One region of the Heyndrickxia sp. FSL W8-0423 genome, then DNA from elsewhere that is predicted to be linked to it. Evidence: riboswitches for the same ligand, from Rfam matches in the RefSeq annotation. Region 1 holds a riboswitch; the other holds the start of a gene.
The links. A riboswitch is a leader RNA that binds a small molecule or an ion and turns the genes downstream of it on or off. The one in region 1 is predicted to bind S-adenosylmethionine.
Positions count from the first base shown of each region.

Region 2: it holds a riboswitch for S-adenosylmethionine, as region 1 does, so the genes downstream of both, MKY81_RS02855 (methionine ABC transporter ATP-binding protein) here and ssuE (NADPH-dependent FMN reductase) in region 1, are expected to answer to the same signal.

Region 1 covers NZ_JBBPBE010000001.1:2,755,719-2,763,692, reverse strand. Annotated here, with positions in the region: gene MKY81_RS14030 (Gfo/Idh/MocA family protein) at 1-195, opposite strand, end outside; gene MKY81_RS14025 (Gfo/Idh/MocA family protein) at 176-682, opposite strand; gene MKY81_RS14020 (NUDIX hydrolase) at 919-1,536, opposite strand; gene MKY81_RS14015 (class I SAM-dependent methyltransferase) at 1,575-2,420, opposite strand; gene MKY81_RS14010 (LLM class flavin-dependent oxidoreductase) at 2,632-3,990, opposite strand; gene ssuE (NADPH-dependent FMN reductase) at 4,011-4,565, opposite strand; SAM riboswitch class I at 4,648-4,751, opposite strand; gene MKY81_RS14000 (ABC transporter permease) at 4,864-5,544, opposite strand; gene MKY81_RS13995 (osmoprotectant ABC transporter substrate-binding protein) at 5,562-6,479, opposite strand; gene MKY81_RS13990 (ABC transporter permease) at 6,489-7,142, opposite strand; gene MKY81_RS13985 (betaine/proline/choline family ABC transporter ATP-binding protein) at 7,154-7,974, opposite strand, start outside.
Region 2 covers NZ_JBBPBE010000001.1:582,637-590,610, reverse strand. Annotated here, with positions in the region: gene MKY81_RS02890 (D-alanyl-D-alanine carboxypeptidase family protein) at 1-210, shown strand, start outside; gene MKY81_RS02885 (Dph6-related ATP pyrophosphatase) at 269-934, shown strand; gene MKY81_RS02880 (hypothetical protein) at 1,214-1,687, opposite strand; gene MKY81_RS02875 (L,D-transpeptidase) at 1,790-2,128, shown strand; gene MKY81_RS02870 (hypothetical protein) at 2,364-2,591, shown strand; gene MKY81_RS02865 (hypothetical protein) at 2,650-2,883, shown strand; gene MKY81_RS02860 (spore germination protein) at 2,913-3,149, shown strand; SAM riboswitch class I at 3,278-3,395, shown strand; gene MKY81_RS02855 (methionine ABC transporter ATP-binding protein) at 3,488-4,513, shown strand; gene MKY81_RS02850 (methionine ABC transporter permease) at 4,503-5,165, shown strand; gene MKY81_RS02845 (MetQ/NlpA family ABC transporter substrate-binding protein) at 5,204-6,049, shown strand; gene MKY81_RS02840 (M20 family metallopeptidase) at 6,140-7,336, shown strand; gene brnQ (branched-chain amino acid transport system II carrier protein) at 7,523-7,974, shown strand, end outside.

The DNA of each region.
Region 1 (7,974 bases):
AAATATCCTTAATTGGGATCCGAATCCATGGTTTACCCCTGAAAGCAGTTGAAGGGAAAAAGTAGAATTATTCTTCATCTTTCCATGAATGAAAAAAGCATCATCTGCATCCCGAAACTCACCTGCTCCTTCTGGAACATGTGTGTGTACAAAGCCATTAATTTTTTCTATTTCATCACCTACTATCCATCTCATTACATTCGATCATATGTGATCCAATTGCACCTAACATTCCACCAAATTGTTTTTTTTGCGCCATCCATCCTCTACTTGTTAAGTGAAGATGCTCATATTGTGCACTCGAAATATGATAATCAAAATGAATAAGATCCCCAATATTGTTTTGAAATAATTTTTTCATTTTTTGCCTGATAGGAAGAAATCTCCATTCAAAATCTATCATTACTTTGGCGGAATAGTGTGTCGTTAGTTCTATTAATTCTCTCGATTCATGGCGATTCATTGTAAATGGCTTTTCGCAAACAATATTAATTCCTTTTTTTAGTGCTGTTTTAACCATATTATAGTGAAACGGAGGCAATGAACTTACAAATAATAGATCGAGTTCTTCATAATCTATCATTTTGTTCCAGTTTCGATAATGTTTAGGAATAGTTGATTCACTAAATATTCCATCTGGGATTTGATGACGATTCATCGTGCAAACTGCAGTTAATTTCATCCTAGGATGTGTTTGAATAATGGGAGCTTGAACCCACTCGCATCACGGCTCTCCTCCTCCTAAATTAAGAGCAGTAGATTTTGTCTACTGCTTCTAGATTGTGTTTATTTACGAAATTACTTTTTTGTAACAAGACCCCTGCCTGTGAAGTTCGCAGAAACTGGTGTTTTCCCAACTTCCCTCGCCCAAACAGATACTTAACCAATATGACATAAAACAATCAGAATTTAAACAATTCAATCAAAATATATACGTTCATCTGAACTATTTGCTATTCTTATTGCCATCTCAATTTGTGATTTAGTATTTCTGGCTTCTGATAGTTCAGGTAGTTCATTTTCAGCAAAAAAGCTTACATCACTGGTTTCAATTCCTTCTAAAGACATCCCGCCAATAATTTCGCATTGGATGAAAACTTTATATACATGATAAAGTGAAGGTGGATGTGGATGATACTTTTTATCTAGAATTCCTAATAGTTTAACTGCTTTTACATCGTAGCCTGATTCTTCCTTTACTTCTTTAACAGCAACTTCGCTTGGCGATAATCCAATGTCCGCCCATCCTCCAGGTAACGCCCACTTGTTATCTGTCTTTTCTTTGACCAATAGAATTTTCTTATTTCTTAAAACAACAGCTCGAATATCTACTTTTGGTGTTTGATAGCCTGTTTCATTTGCAAATAAATCTTTTATAAAGGTTGTATCCATATTTGTCTGATTGGATAGGATTTCTATACTAATCTTTCTTATTAATTCAAATCTCTCCTTGTCATAAATATCATTAGAATAAGTTAACCCTGCTTGGGCAATTGCTTGTAACTGTTTCACCCATTCTAGCCATTTTAGTTCCATAATCATTCACCTTTTTATTTCATTTTTCTAATTTACATTTAGTTTGCTGTAAAAGCATAGACTGACAAAGGAATAATTTTATTTACTTTAATATGCTCTTCTAGCATGTTTTTTTCAGATTGAAGGAGTTCTTTAAGCTTTATAGGTAGTTCACCATTTTTTTGTAGTTCTTCATCAAATTCTGTTAAAACATTATGTATTTCCCATTGACCATCTTGTATATCTGGGGAAAAAATAGATGTTTCATTCGTGATTGTCCAACCAGCATGTTTTGCGATTTTTATTATTTCATTTGGGGTAAATAATGTTCGTACATTTGATTCACTGTTGTCCTTAAACGACTCAAGTTGTGCTTGAATAAGAATAGATAAAAAATGAGAATACTGTTCAATTTTATGAATGTTTGTATCCCATTCTGCAAAACATAATTTTTTTCCCCATTTTTTAATTTTGCTCAGTATTTCAAATAATTCTTTTTTTGACTTTAAATACCACGAGCAATGTGATAATACGATACAATCAAAATATCCATCTGGAAAATCTATTTCAGGGGACAGTATATCCACATTAAAGTTCATATTAATCTGCTTACCTAACTTTGAATGTGTTAAATACATTGCAGAATCACCTAATGATACCGGACTACCGTAAGATTCAGAACCAATATCTACTCCTTGAACTAGACCACTTTCTCCTACATAATAGGCAAGCACTGCTGTTGTATCCCCTTGACCGCAGCCTATTTCAAGGACCTTATCCCCTTTTTCAATTTCCCAAAACTCAACTAGTTTCATACGATGCTTTGTTTGTATCCTTTGAATATCCCGCATTTCTATATTTGCAGCCATACAATCAACTATGGTCTCTAATACTTGTTTATTCATCAATACCCTCCAAATACAAAAAGATAATTTCAAAAAATCCTTTGATATATAAAACTTCGATAATCTATAAAATAATCCTTCTTTTTAAACATTCAATCCACCAAGCGGAATAGGCGTTTCAAAATGGCTTTTATTTCAGCCAATTCTAGTGCTAATAGTAAAATATGAAAAACCTTATTTCGTAGTTTACGAGAATAAGGTTTTTCATATTTTAAACAGGTATTCTCCTATTTCGATGTTGTCTAGCTGGATGATGTTCATGTAAAAAATCATTTCCAAATAATTTTTTCCGGAATGTCCCTTCTTCATATTTTTTTCTGACTAATCCACGCTCTTGTAGAATTGGTATGACAAATTCTACGAAATCCTCAAAGGTTCCAGGCGTAATCGCATAAGCTATATTAAAACCATCTACTCCCGTTACTTCTACCCATTCCTCTAATGAGTCCGCAACTTTCGTTGGAGAGCCGACAATAACTGGACCTAATCCACCAACCCCAACAAATTCTGCTACTTCTTCTACAGTAAACTCTGAGTATGACTTCAATGCTGACTGAATAGCATCGTTTTTCACATATTGAATTTTCTCTTGTGGATTAAGTTCCTCTAAATTGAGTCCAGTCCATCCGCCAACTAATGCTAGTGCACCTTCGTAGCTCGCGTATTTTTTGTATTCATTATATTTCGCTTCTGCTTCTTCTTGTGTCGGGGCGACAATTGGGGTAATAAGAGTTAGAATTTTTATTTCTTCTGGTTTTCTTCCAGCTTTAATAGCTTCTTCCCGAAAAGCTTGAACTGTCTTTTTCGTACTTTCCATTGTAGTTGCGCCAATGAAAACTAGCTCTGCATGCTTTGCCGCAAATTTTCTGCCTCTAGAAGATGCACCCGCTTGAAAGATAACAGGTGTTCTTTGAGGTGATGGTTCACATAAATGCGCACCTGGAACTTTATAATACGTACCCTCGTGTTCAATATCATGAACTTTACTCGGATTCGTATAGATCCCCTTCTCTTTATCTACAATAACGGCGTCATCCTCCCAACTCGCTTCCCATAATTTGTAGACAACATCCATATATTCATCAGCAATATCGTATCTATTATCATGACTAAGCTGTTTATCAAGGCCGATATTTAATGCAGCACTATTTAAATAGGAGGTAACAACATTCCAGCCGATACGCCCTTTCGTTAAATGATCTAAAGTAGAGATTCTCCTGGCAAACGTATATGGATGTTCGTAGCTTGTTGAAGCTGTTAATCCAAATCCTAGATGTTTTGTTACTTGAGCCATTATTGGAACGACAAATGCCGGATCGTTTACCGGTACTTGTGCACCTTGGCGAACTGCAGGATCCCTTGAGCCTTGATAAACATCATAAGTACCTAACACATCAGCTAAGAATATCGCATCAAAACAACCCTTTTCCAAGACCTGCGCAAGATGAGTCCAATATTCTGCATCTTTATAAGTAGAGGAGCGATCTTCTGGGTGTGACCATAAACCAGGGGATTGATGACCTGCACAATTCATATCAAAAGCATTCAAATAGATTCTTTTTTTTACCATTTTCAGACCTCCTAAATTTTTTACAAAGATTGCGCTGTAAATTGTTTGAGCTGTTTAATCGACTTAACAAATCCGTCAACCTGCTCAGATAATCGTTGAATCGACTCAATATGTGTCAGAGGATTTCGTTTATTGGATTTGTCAATAGCACTTTCTAAAATATAAATTCCTTGTAAAGGATTTCCCTTTAATGTTGTTATGAGTGGTTTTAATGCATAATCTAGAGCGAGTAAGTGCGCACCACTGCCTCCTACCATTACAGGAAAAACAGGTTTTCCCTTAAGTATTCTTTCAGGCAATAAATCAATTAATGTCTTTAATACACCTGTGTAGGATGCTTTATACACAGGTGATCCGATAATGACGCCATCTGCATTTATAATCGTTTGTGCCAAATGATTAATATCCGGACTGTCATAACGGCTATTTACTAAATCTAAAGGTGAGAAATCGACAACTGAAGCATACGAAACAGAAATCCCTTCTTTCTCTAATAAAAATTGAACATGTTTCAACACAAGATCTGTTTTGGACTTATCAGATGGGCTCCCACATAAAATTACTACTTTACTCATATCACTAACCTTCTTTCTTATAAAATTTTTCAAGCAAAAAGTCCCCTTTTCAAAAAGAAAAGAGGACTCCTCAATGCGTCATCTCTTATCTTCCAAGCGAATGCTTGCTGGAATTAGCACCTTTCTACCTAAGTAGAGGTTGCTGAAGCTTCTTCGGGCCAGTCCCTCGGCTTCTCTGGATAAGAATTATTTAATTGTATTAATAATAATATTTGAACATTTAATATGTCAAGATTAATTCTGACTTTTTTTATCTGAATTATAAGTCTTGTTGTTGGTCTACACCCTCTGTTCCATATTATGCAGCTTCCTTCATTTCTAATTTTACTTCTTTTTTCTTTTTCACAGGAGATAGGATTCGTTCCAGCCAGCCCATCAAAAAGTCTGCAGCAACTGCCATTAATGCAGTCGGAATCGCTCCAGCCAATATTATGGACGAACCGTTCGTTACATTCGTACCGCGGACAATAATATCACCTAGTCCACCTGCTCCGACAAATGTTCCGATTGTTGCAATCCCAATTGCGACAACTAGTGCGTTTCTGAGACCTGCCATAATAACGGATAATGAAAGTGGCAGCTCAACCATTCTTAGTATTTGAAATTTCGTCATCCCCATCGCTTTTCCGGACTCCAACAAGAATTGATCGACATTAACAATTCCTGTATAAGTGTTCTTTAAAATTGGCAAAAGTGAATATAGAAATAATGAAAGGACTACTGTATTTGTTCCTAACCCCATAACTAACATTAGGACCGATAACATCGCTAAGGCAGGAATCGTTTGGATAATATTTGCAAGTGAAATTACCCACGTACTAAGCCTGCGGTATCGCGCAATGATGATTCCAAACGGAATAGCAACAATCGCAGCAAAAATTACCCCGTATGCTGACATTAGAAAATGTCGATAAAACTGTTCCCAAACATATCCACCATTGTGAGCGTAATAATCAAATAATCCTTGTATCGTATTCAATTCACACACCTCCAGTCTTACTCAAAATAGTTATTTTCCTCTAAAAACTCTTTAGCAACAACAGAAGGCTCTTTCATTTTCCCATCGCTTTCATAATTCAATTGCTGCATTTTTTTCGTACTAATCTTTCCAACCAGCTTTTGTAAGATTCCTTTTAGTTCAGGATGTTTTTTTAATACATCATTTCTAGCAACAGGCGATGCGTCGTAAGGTGGGAAGAAATGTTTGTCATCTTCCAGTACCTGAAGATTATATGCATTGATTCGGCCATCCGTTGTATAAGCTAAAACAACATCCATTTTTCCGCTTTGGACTGCTTTATAAACGAGACCGATTTGCATTGGGAAGGTTTGACCGAATTCGAAGCCATACTCCTTCACAAAACCTTCGTAGCCATCCCCTTTTCGTTTTAACCATGAATTATCAACACCTAAACTCAAGTCTTTCACCATTGGTTCTAATTGGGAAACTTTTGATATGTTATTTTTTTCAGCAAAGTCTTTCGTTACAGTAAATGCATACGAATTGGCGAATCCATATGAATCAAACCATGTTTGATCAAAACGTTTATCAAATTCTTTCTGAACAATTTTTAATGCCTTTTTTGGATCGTTCACTGGATCCATCCCAAGAGCACCCGGCAAATCGGTACCTGTATAGCGTGCAGCTGAGATATCAACATCCCCGTTAAGCATTGCTTTATGCAAAACGATGGATGAACCTAAATTGTTCACCAAATCCACCTTTAAATCCGTATAATGTTCGATCATATATTTTTCCATATATCCAAGAATTTGTGTTTCTGTTGTTGTCACCATACCTATCGAAATCGATTTATCTGAAGATGCACTTAAACCAGGTAAAGAGCATCCACTGATGATCAATGAGATTGACAAAACGAAGACGACAAACCATTTTCGTTTTTTCATACTAATGCTCCTTCCTTATGCAGCTTGTTCTAATTTACGTATCCCTTTCGGTGTTGCCCAATTTTCAAGTTTTCCTAATAAGAGATCGACAAGCAGAGCAAGAATTGTTACCGGGATTGCCCCTGCAATAATAAACTCTGTTTGATATAAATTAAGTCCACTAAATATATAGTCACCAAGTCCACCTGCACCGATGAAGGCAGCAAGTGTTGCCCATCCAATTAAATAAACGGTAGACAATCGAATACCAGCCATAATAACCGGTATCGCTAATGGAATTTCGACATAGCGAATCCGTTCCCATCCAGTCATACCCATCCCGCGACCTGCCTCAAGCAAGTTTCGTTCGATCCCTTTGACACCTATATATGTGTTTCTCAAGATGGGTAGGACTGAATAGAAAAATAACGCAACAATTGCAGGCACCTTTCCAACACCTAGAATCGGAATAAAAAAGGCTAAAATAGCGAGACTCGGAAAGGTTTGGATGACACCAGCAATACCCATGATTACTCCTGCTAATTTCGGTGTTCTCGTTAAAGCAATCCCTATCGGAACGGCAACAATTATTCCTAGGAAAACAGCAATGATAGAAATATAGAAATGCTGCCATGTTTTAAATAATAACTCGCTCCAATTACTAGTTAAAAATTGTATAATGCTATCCATCTAGCTCCCTCCTAGCCAACATTTTTCGTTTCAATCTCCTCTTGTACATCACCCCAAATAGAATCGTAGACAATATCTACTAAACTAGCTCTAGTTACAATCCCCACTAAACGATTGTGGCCATCGACTACAGGAACATATTTCATTCCCATTTTTAATATTTTTCGAATCGTATCTCGGACTAATGTTTCTTTTTCAACAGCAAATACTTCCGTTTCTAATACATCCGCTACTTGAACCATTTTCTTGCGATTTTGATCTATTATTTCTACATCAATATATCCTTTTAAAACTTGGTTTCCATCGACTACGAGGAGAGAATCTACGCGTTTCTCTTTCATAATTTGAATCGCTTCTGATAGAGATTTATCTTCCGTAATTGTTATTGGGTTAGAGTTCATTACTTGCTCAACCGTTTGTATATTTGGTCTTGCTTGTAATAAACGTTCTTTACCGATAAATTCTTCAACAAAGTCATTGGCTGGGTCACGTAATATCTCTTCTGGAGTACCAACTTGGACCAATTGACCATCTTTCATAATCACAATACGATCTGCTAGTTTCAGAGCCTCATCCATATCATGCGTTACAAATACAATTGTCTTACCGAGCGTTTGTTGTAGCTTTTTGAATTCGTCTTGTAAGGAATCCCTTGTAATAGGGTCAAGTGCTCCAAACGGTTCATCCATCAGAATTAATGGTTGGTCTGCTGCAAGTGCACGAAGAACTCCGATACGTTGTTGTTGTCCACCGCTTAACTCATGTGGATAGCGATCTAAATAATCCTCTGTCATGTTAACAAGTTTGAGGAGCTCTTTGGCACGTGCCCGAC
Region 2 (7,974 bases), 2.2 Mb from region 1:
GTGAATCGGAGCAGCAAACATTATTTTAATGGAGCAGATGGGATAAAAACAGGATTTACAGATGAAGCTGGTCACTGTTTAGTATCATCTGCTTCCAGAAATGGGAAAAAGCTGATTTCAGTCGTGTTGCATTCTTCGAAAGAAGATGTATGGAATGATTCCACCGCTATGTTGGAATATGGATTTCAGGAGAAGTATGCAAAGAAATAAGTAATTGGTTGTTTGCGTGCTACACTTTAATTAGCCTAACTAAAAGGGGAGATGGATCTTGGGAAAACGAGTTGCTCTTTCTTGGAGTGGAGGGAAAGACAGTTGTCAAGCATTGTATGAATTGGTGAAACAAGGGTATGAAATAGCTTGTCTTGTTACTACTGCTCCGAAGGAAACGGGCTTAACCTTTGCGCATGGGGAAAGAATCGAATTAATCGAAGCGCAAGCAAAATCGCTTCGGATTCCAGTCTACATTATACATTGTTCTTTCGATAGCTATACGGATGACTTCCACAGAGAAATAATAAAGCTAAAGGAAATTTACCAATTAGATGCTATTGCCTTTGGTGATTTATACTTAGATGGACATCGGGAATGGGGCGAAAAATTAGCGGAAGGCGCGGAACTTGAAGCTCTTTACCCATTATGGATGAGACAAGAGAATGCCATTTGCGCGCTTTCTACTTTTATCGATACAGGTTACCAAGCAATAGTTATCAGAACGATGCATAATCAAGTTCCGGATAAATGGCTTGGAAAACGAATCGATAAAGAATTTTGGAAGGAAATTCAAACGTATGATGTATGTCCGATGGGTGAATCGGGTGAATACCATACATTTGTTTTTGATGGACCATTGTTTCATGAGAAAATAAACTTTCGAACCAGTTCAAAAATCGTTCAGGATCACTCTACTAAACTGGACATTTTTCTAAATGATTAAAAAAATGAATTGAGAGGAATATTTTCACTTTATGATAATAAATATTCCTCGTAAGAAACCACACTATTTATTGTTTCAATAGGCTAATTTCTAAAAAATATTGTTACTTCTAACGGTAATAAAAGCGCAGAGTGGATTGAAGCGGAAGGCACTTGACTCCTGCAGGATTAGCTGGAAAGATGAGACCCCGCAGGGAGCGAAGCGACGAGGAGGCTCATCACCAGCCCTGCGGAAAGCAAGTGCCTGTAGCGGAAAGGAACGGTCTATTACGAAAGCTTTTTAAACATGAAAAATACTATCTAAAACGGCTAATGGATGTTCATAACGACGTCCAAACTCACTTCCGGTATAAAAATACTCAGGTGTTTCCAAATAACTTGAAAGTGTTTGTTCCTTTTTAATCTCCCATTTAAGCTGGTCAATCATATGATCAAACGTATAGGAAGCTGACTGATTAGGAGTATTATATTTAACAGAAATAGAAGCGATTTGCTCTCTATCTTTCATGATAAAAATATCATTTCCGTCATTAGTAAAGGCCTTAAATTCTAATGAATCATAAGCAGCCGTGACTGAATGGTGACTTGTCCTAACAACAAATCCTCTCTCTCTAAAATAATCTTCAAAAGAAGCAAGAAATTCATCGACTTTGATTTTCATTCCGGTCAATACATTGTTTTCATAGAGTTGTTTGTTCTTTTCTTTTAAGTGAATCAATTCCGCTTGTAAGTCTTTTATTTCCGTAGTACTCATATCATCATATCTCCTTTTTTATTTCTTCCTTTAATTTTATCAAAAAAATACGGTAGGCAACAAAATGTAATGATTCATATGGTGGTATAGGAGGTGGTACGAATGGTATATGAAATACATGTGTCTACATCTAAGCGTCGCTTAGCACTTTTGAATAACGGCCGGGTAGTTAAAATCTATCCAATCGGAGTGGGGAAAATGTTAACACCAACGCCGAAGGGTACGTATAGAATCATTAATAAGCAGCCAAATCCGGGCGGACCATTTGGAGTAATGTGGATGGGACTATCAAAACCACATTACGGAATTCATGGAACGAATAATCCTGCATCAATCGGGAAACTGGTCTCCCATGGTTGCATTAGAATGTATAACCAAGATGTTTTATCCCTATCTAAAATAGTACCGATTGGGACGAAGGTAAGGATAAGTCAGTCATGATTTTACACTCAATGGAAATTATGTAGCCCTAAAAAATAAAGTGAACAAAAAGATAAGATAAATATAAGGTTCTTCTTTGGAGTATGAAGAATATAAATTTTATAAAGGGTTCACTTGAAGGGAGGATAGGTGTCAAGCCAAATCAATTTTGTTTAAACGAAACGCAAATTCTTGGATACCAAGTGTGAAAGATAAACAAAATGGTCCAAATGAATAAAGAAAGGGAAATGGAATCATGGTCTTTGAACCTATTCAAATTAATCTTAGTGAATTGAAAATCAATAGTTGTGACCATTCGAGTGCAATTACTCTAGGATCTGCAGTTATCGTTGGCAGAAGAGTGGTTGCAAAGAAAAACCAACCAATTGGTCAACTTTTATCAGATCGTACCACTGTTATATCCTCTAAAAGTTTTACAATTGATGACGATATTGAAGACTTCTTTCGCACAAAAGGCATATAATCAATTAACCCTGTCCCTTTAGGTCGATGGTCTGATATAAAACATAGGAGGTACGAATATGTTATTTGCACCAGCAGTGATTAATCTTCAGACCTTTAAACTGAATTCAATAGATCACACAGCGGTATTAAATATCGGGCAATGCCAGCTATTAGATATTTTTGTCGCCTATAAAAGGAATCAAGGAATTGGAGAACAAAACGGTGATGGGGTTCGGATAATCTTACCTGTTTCATCCGTGTTAGACTCAGATTTCATTGATAGTCCTGCAGTTAAAAATAGTATTGTTTAGTTTGATTTCGTAAATAAGGAGTGACATGTATGTTTTTTTTCACACCTATGGTTGTTAATCTTCTCGGATTTAAAATTAATTCAGTCGATAACTCCTCTGTTATAAACGCTGGGCCAGTTCAATCAATTGATCAATTTACGGCTTATAAGCGAAACCAAGCTTTTGGAGAACTAAACGGTGATTTATCTCCAACCACTTTGCCTATTACAGCAATTGTTGATCCGGACGTAAGTGACAGCCCCGCTGTTAAAAATAGTGTTATTTAGTCGTACTTTTTCTAATTGTATAAGTTCAGCTAAATAAATTTAACAAATTTTTAAAAGGCTATTGACTTATTATATTTTTCGAAATAATATTAAGACTATTAAATTACAAAATTAAATAAAATGACTATGACTTATCCAGAGAGGTGGAGGGACTGGCCCTTTGAAGCCTCGGCAACGGGTTTGCATTTATGCAAATACCGTGCTAATTCCTGCGAATCGGGGTTTTTTCGATTCGAAAGATAAGAAGTAGATTGGTTAGTTTATACGAACCCTTCTTCTTATCTGTTCTTGGATAAGAAGAAGGGTTTTTTATTTATTGAAAGGGAGGATCAAGCAACATGATTAAATTTGAAGGTGTAAGCAAAGTGTTTCAGTCAAAAGGCAGAGAAGTGGCAGCTGTGCAGGATGTTTCTCTTTCAATCGAAAAGGGTGAAATATTTGGTGTAATTGGTTTTAGTGGTGCTGGAAAAAGTACTTTGCTTCGACTGGTAAATCTTTTAGAAAGGCCAACATCAGGAAAGGTAATTGTTAACGAACAAGAAAATCTCTCCCTATCAGAGAAGGAACTTCGAAAGATGAGACAAAGAATCGGAATGATCTTCCAAACCTTTAATCTATTTAACTCAAGAACGGTGTTCGGAAATGTTGCCTATCCGTTAAAAATAGCAAAAGTGCCGAAACAGGAGATTAATAGAAGAGTAACGGAACTGTTGCAATTTGTCGGGTTAGCTGATAAAGCAAATTATTATCCTGAACAACTGTCAGGAGGACAAAAGCAGAGGGTGGGAATTGCGAGAGCACTAGCCACTTCACCAGACATTTTAATTTGTGATGAAGCGACATCGGCTCTTGATCCGGAAACAACGAGCGATATTTTGACACTATTGAAGAGGGTAAATGAGGAATATAATGTGACGATACTATTGATTACTCATGAAATGCAAGTTATTCGAACGATATGTGATCGTGTTGCTGTGATGGAGAATGGACGAGTGATTGAAGAAGGTAGCGTCTTTAATCTTTTTACTAATCCTACAACTAAAACAACAAAAAACTTTATTAGCTCCGTCCTAAACGACAAAATCTCACCGCAACTTTTTGAAAAATTGTGCGGAAATAAGTCTAGTCATCTATACCGGATTATTTTTACCGGTGAAGAGACGAGTAAACCATTGCTATCAAACATTGCAAAGTCCTTTGAAGTAGATGTAAATATTCTTTATGGAAATATTAGCGAAATACAGGAAGTTCTCTTTGGTAATTTAATTGTTGAGTTACAAGGGAATCAAGTAGAGATAGGAAGAGCTGTTAATCATTTGCAACAATATGTAGAAGTGCAGGAGGTTACAAGTCATGCAAGTTGATTGGAGTACATTTTGGCCAAGGATATTCCAAGCATCCGGTCAAACGATAACAATGGTTATTTTTACACTGATTTTTGCAACAATATTTGGCTCAATCATTGGGTTGCTCCTTTTTGTGACAAGAAAGGGGAATATTTTAGAGAATCAAACGGTTTCTACGATTCTTAATATCTTAATTAATATTATTCGGCCAATTCCATTCATTATTTTTTTAGTAGCGATTAGTCCTTTGACCCGTGCTGTGATGGGGTCAACTATCGGAACGGCCGCTGCCATTTTTCCGATGACTATTGCAGCATCCTTTGGAATTGCTCGCGTTGTCGAGAATAATTTAGTGTCTATCGATCCTGGAATCATCGAGGCGGCAAAAGCGATGGGTGCCAGTAAACTTCAAATTATTTTTGGCGTATTAATTCGAGAAGCATTAGGACCATTAATCCTTGGTATAACCTTTATTACAGTAGGATTAATCGATTTCTCCGCCATGGCTGGAACTGTTGGTGGCGGAGGTCTCGGAGATTTAGCAATGACATATGGTTATCAGCGATTTGATAAATCTGTCATGATTGTTACGGTCGTGCTATTGATTATCCTTGTTCAAATTGCTCAATTCATTGGAAACTATCTAGCAAAAATTTTCTTGCGAAGATAATGAATAATACAAAACATCAGAAGAAAAGAGGAAACAATGTGAAAAAGACAATTTTATTAAGTGTTATTGCAGTATTTATCTTTTCCCTTTTAGCTGCTTGCGGAAAAGAAACGAGTGGCAACTCTAAAGTGGTGACCATTGGTGTAACCGGGTCGGATGGACAAATGTGGGATATTATTAAGGAAAAAGCAAAAAAAGAAGGGATTACGATTAAGTTAAAAGAGTTCTCGGATTATACGATCCCTAACCAGGCATTAGCAGATGGAGACATCGATTTAAATGCATTTCAACATATTGCTTTCTTAAATCAATTCAAAGAAGAACATAAATTAGATATTACACCAATTGGAACAACACAAATTGCTCCTATGGGTATGTTTTCAGACAAATACAAATCACCAAAGGAAATTCCTGCAGGCGGAGAGATTGCTATTCCAAATGATCCGTCTAACCAGGCACGAGCCTTATTATTGTTACAATCAGCGGGTTTAATCAAATTGAAAGATGATTTCGGCCTTTTCGGTGATCCAACTGGAATCATAGATAATCCAAAAAAGTTAAAGATTACCCCTGTTGTTGCACAACAGACTCCACGAGTATTAAAAGATGTTGCAGCGTCGGTAATTAATAATGGTGTGGCGGGCCAAGCCGGACTGAATATTACGAAAGAATCCATTTATTTAGAGGATCCCAATAGTGATTCGGTAAAACCTTATATCAATATTATTGCCGCACGTTCGAAAGATAAAGATAATAAGACATACGAAAAAATTATAAAGATCTATCATAGCAAAGAAGTGGAAGAGGCGGTTAAAAAGGATACAAAAGGCGGATCAATTGTAGTGGATATGCCAATTCAAGACCTTGAAAGTATCATTAAATAGGAAGAAGTTATTCAGGAAACGAAGGATAATAACTATTTAATTCCGATTAAATCTATGCGATAAATCACATATAAAAGGAGAGAATGAAGGATGACAATCCAAACGAAAAGTTTAAGAGGGGTAATTAATCAAAGTATTGAAGAGGCTAAACAATTGTATATTGAAACAAGTCACAAAATCCATAGAAAACCTGAAATTGGAAACCAAGAATATTTCGCATCAAAAACATTAACCGAAATTCTTGAGAATGCTGGATTTACTGTAACACGTAATGTAGCTGGACATGAAACAGGATTTGTTGCAAGAAAAGCAGCAGTTAAAAATGGTCCGAAAATCGCCTTTTTAGCTGAATATGATGCATTGCCGGGTTTAGGTCATGCATGTGGACATAATATTATCGGCACGACAAGTGTTGCTGCTGGCATTGCCTTAGCAAAAGTAATTGATGAAACAGGCGGTGAAGTGATTGTTTTTGGAACACCCGCAGAAGAAGGAGGGCCAAATGGCAGTGCAAAAGGAAGTTTTGTCAAACATGGATTGTTGGAGGGAATCGATGTCGCGCTTATGATTCATCCATCCGGAAAAACAAGTTTAACGTCTCCGTCTCTTGCAGTCGACCCTCTTGATTTTCATTTTTACGGGAAAGCGGCACATGCTTCGGGTTCACCCGAAAAGGGAATAAATGCGCTAGATGCTGTTATTCAATTGTTTAATGGTATTAATGCATTGCGCCAGCAACTACCTACAGATGTACGGATTCACGGCATCATTACTCATGGTGGTGATGCACCTAATATTATTCCAGAATATGCTTCTGCTAGATTTTTTATACGTGCCAGTACATGGAAACGAGCCGAGGGAATTTCAAAGAAAGTCCGAAACATTGCCGAAGGGGCAGCTCTTGCAACAGGCAGCACAGTAAAAATAGAACGATTCCAAAATGAAGTACATGATTTTATCATTAACGATTCTCTTGATCGAGTTGTTGGGGAAGAACTATCTTTATTAGGAGAAAAAGTTTTTTCTGAAAAAGGGAAAGGAATTGGATCAACAGATGCAGGTAATATTAGCCATGTTGTGCCAACCGCCCATCCACATATCAAAATTGGACCGGATGATTTAATTGGTCATACGAATGAATTTCGTGAATGTGCAGGCTCATTAGAAGGGGATAAAGCGTTAATAACTGGGGCGAAGGCATTAGCATTCACAGGATTTCGTCTATTAACAGATTCACGCTTGCTTGCAGGAATTCGTGCAGATTTCGAAGCAAGAAATATAAAATAGCACAGGAAGAGGTGGTAGATGATACCACCTCTTTATTAATGATATTTCAAAATATTTTTAGAAAATCTCCGAGAAATATGTTATTATTATTTGTCCTTAAATGAGACATATATTTTTCAGAATGTTTTACTATTTTAATATAAGAATTACTATTAATGGTACATTTCGTTTTCTCGGAGGTAAGTAATGAAGAAGAAAGAATCATTTACATTTATAATAGCGATTGGCTTTATGCTATTCGCTTTATTTTTTGGAGCGGGAAATTTAATTTTTCCAGTTATGCTCGGTCAATCAGCAGGTACAGCGATTTGGTCGGCAAATGCAGGGTTTGTGATAACTGGTGTTGGTTTACCTCTACTGGGAGTACTTGCGTTAGGATTCTCTGGTAAAAGCGATTTAAGATCGCTTGCGAGTCGAGCACATCCAATTTTTGGATTGATTTTCACAACTATTCTTTATTTAGCGATTGGTCCGCTATTTGCTATACCAAGGACCGGGAGCGTTTCATTTGAAATTGGTGTTAAGCCTTTTCTGCCTGCTCATGTAAGCTTTATACCATTATTACTATTTACTGTACTTTTTTTCGGAATAACGTGCTATTTTGCTTTAAATACATCGAAAATTGTGGACATAGTAGG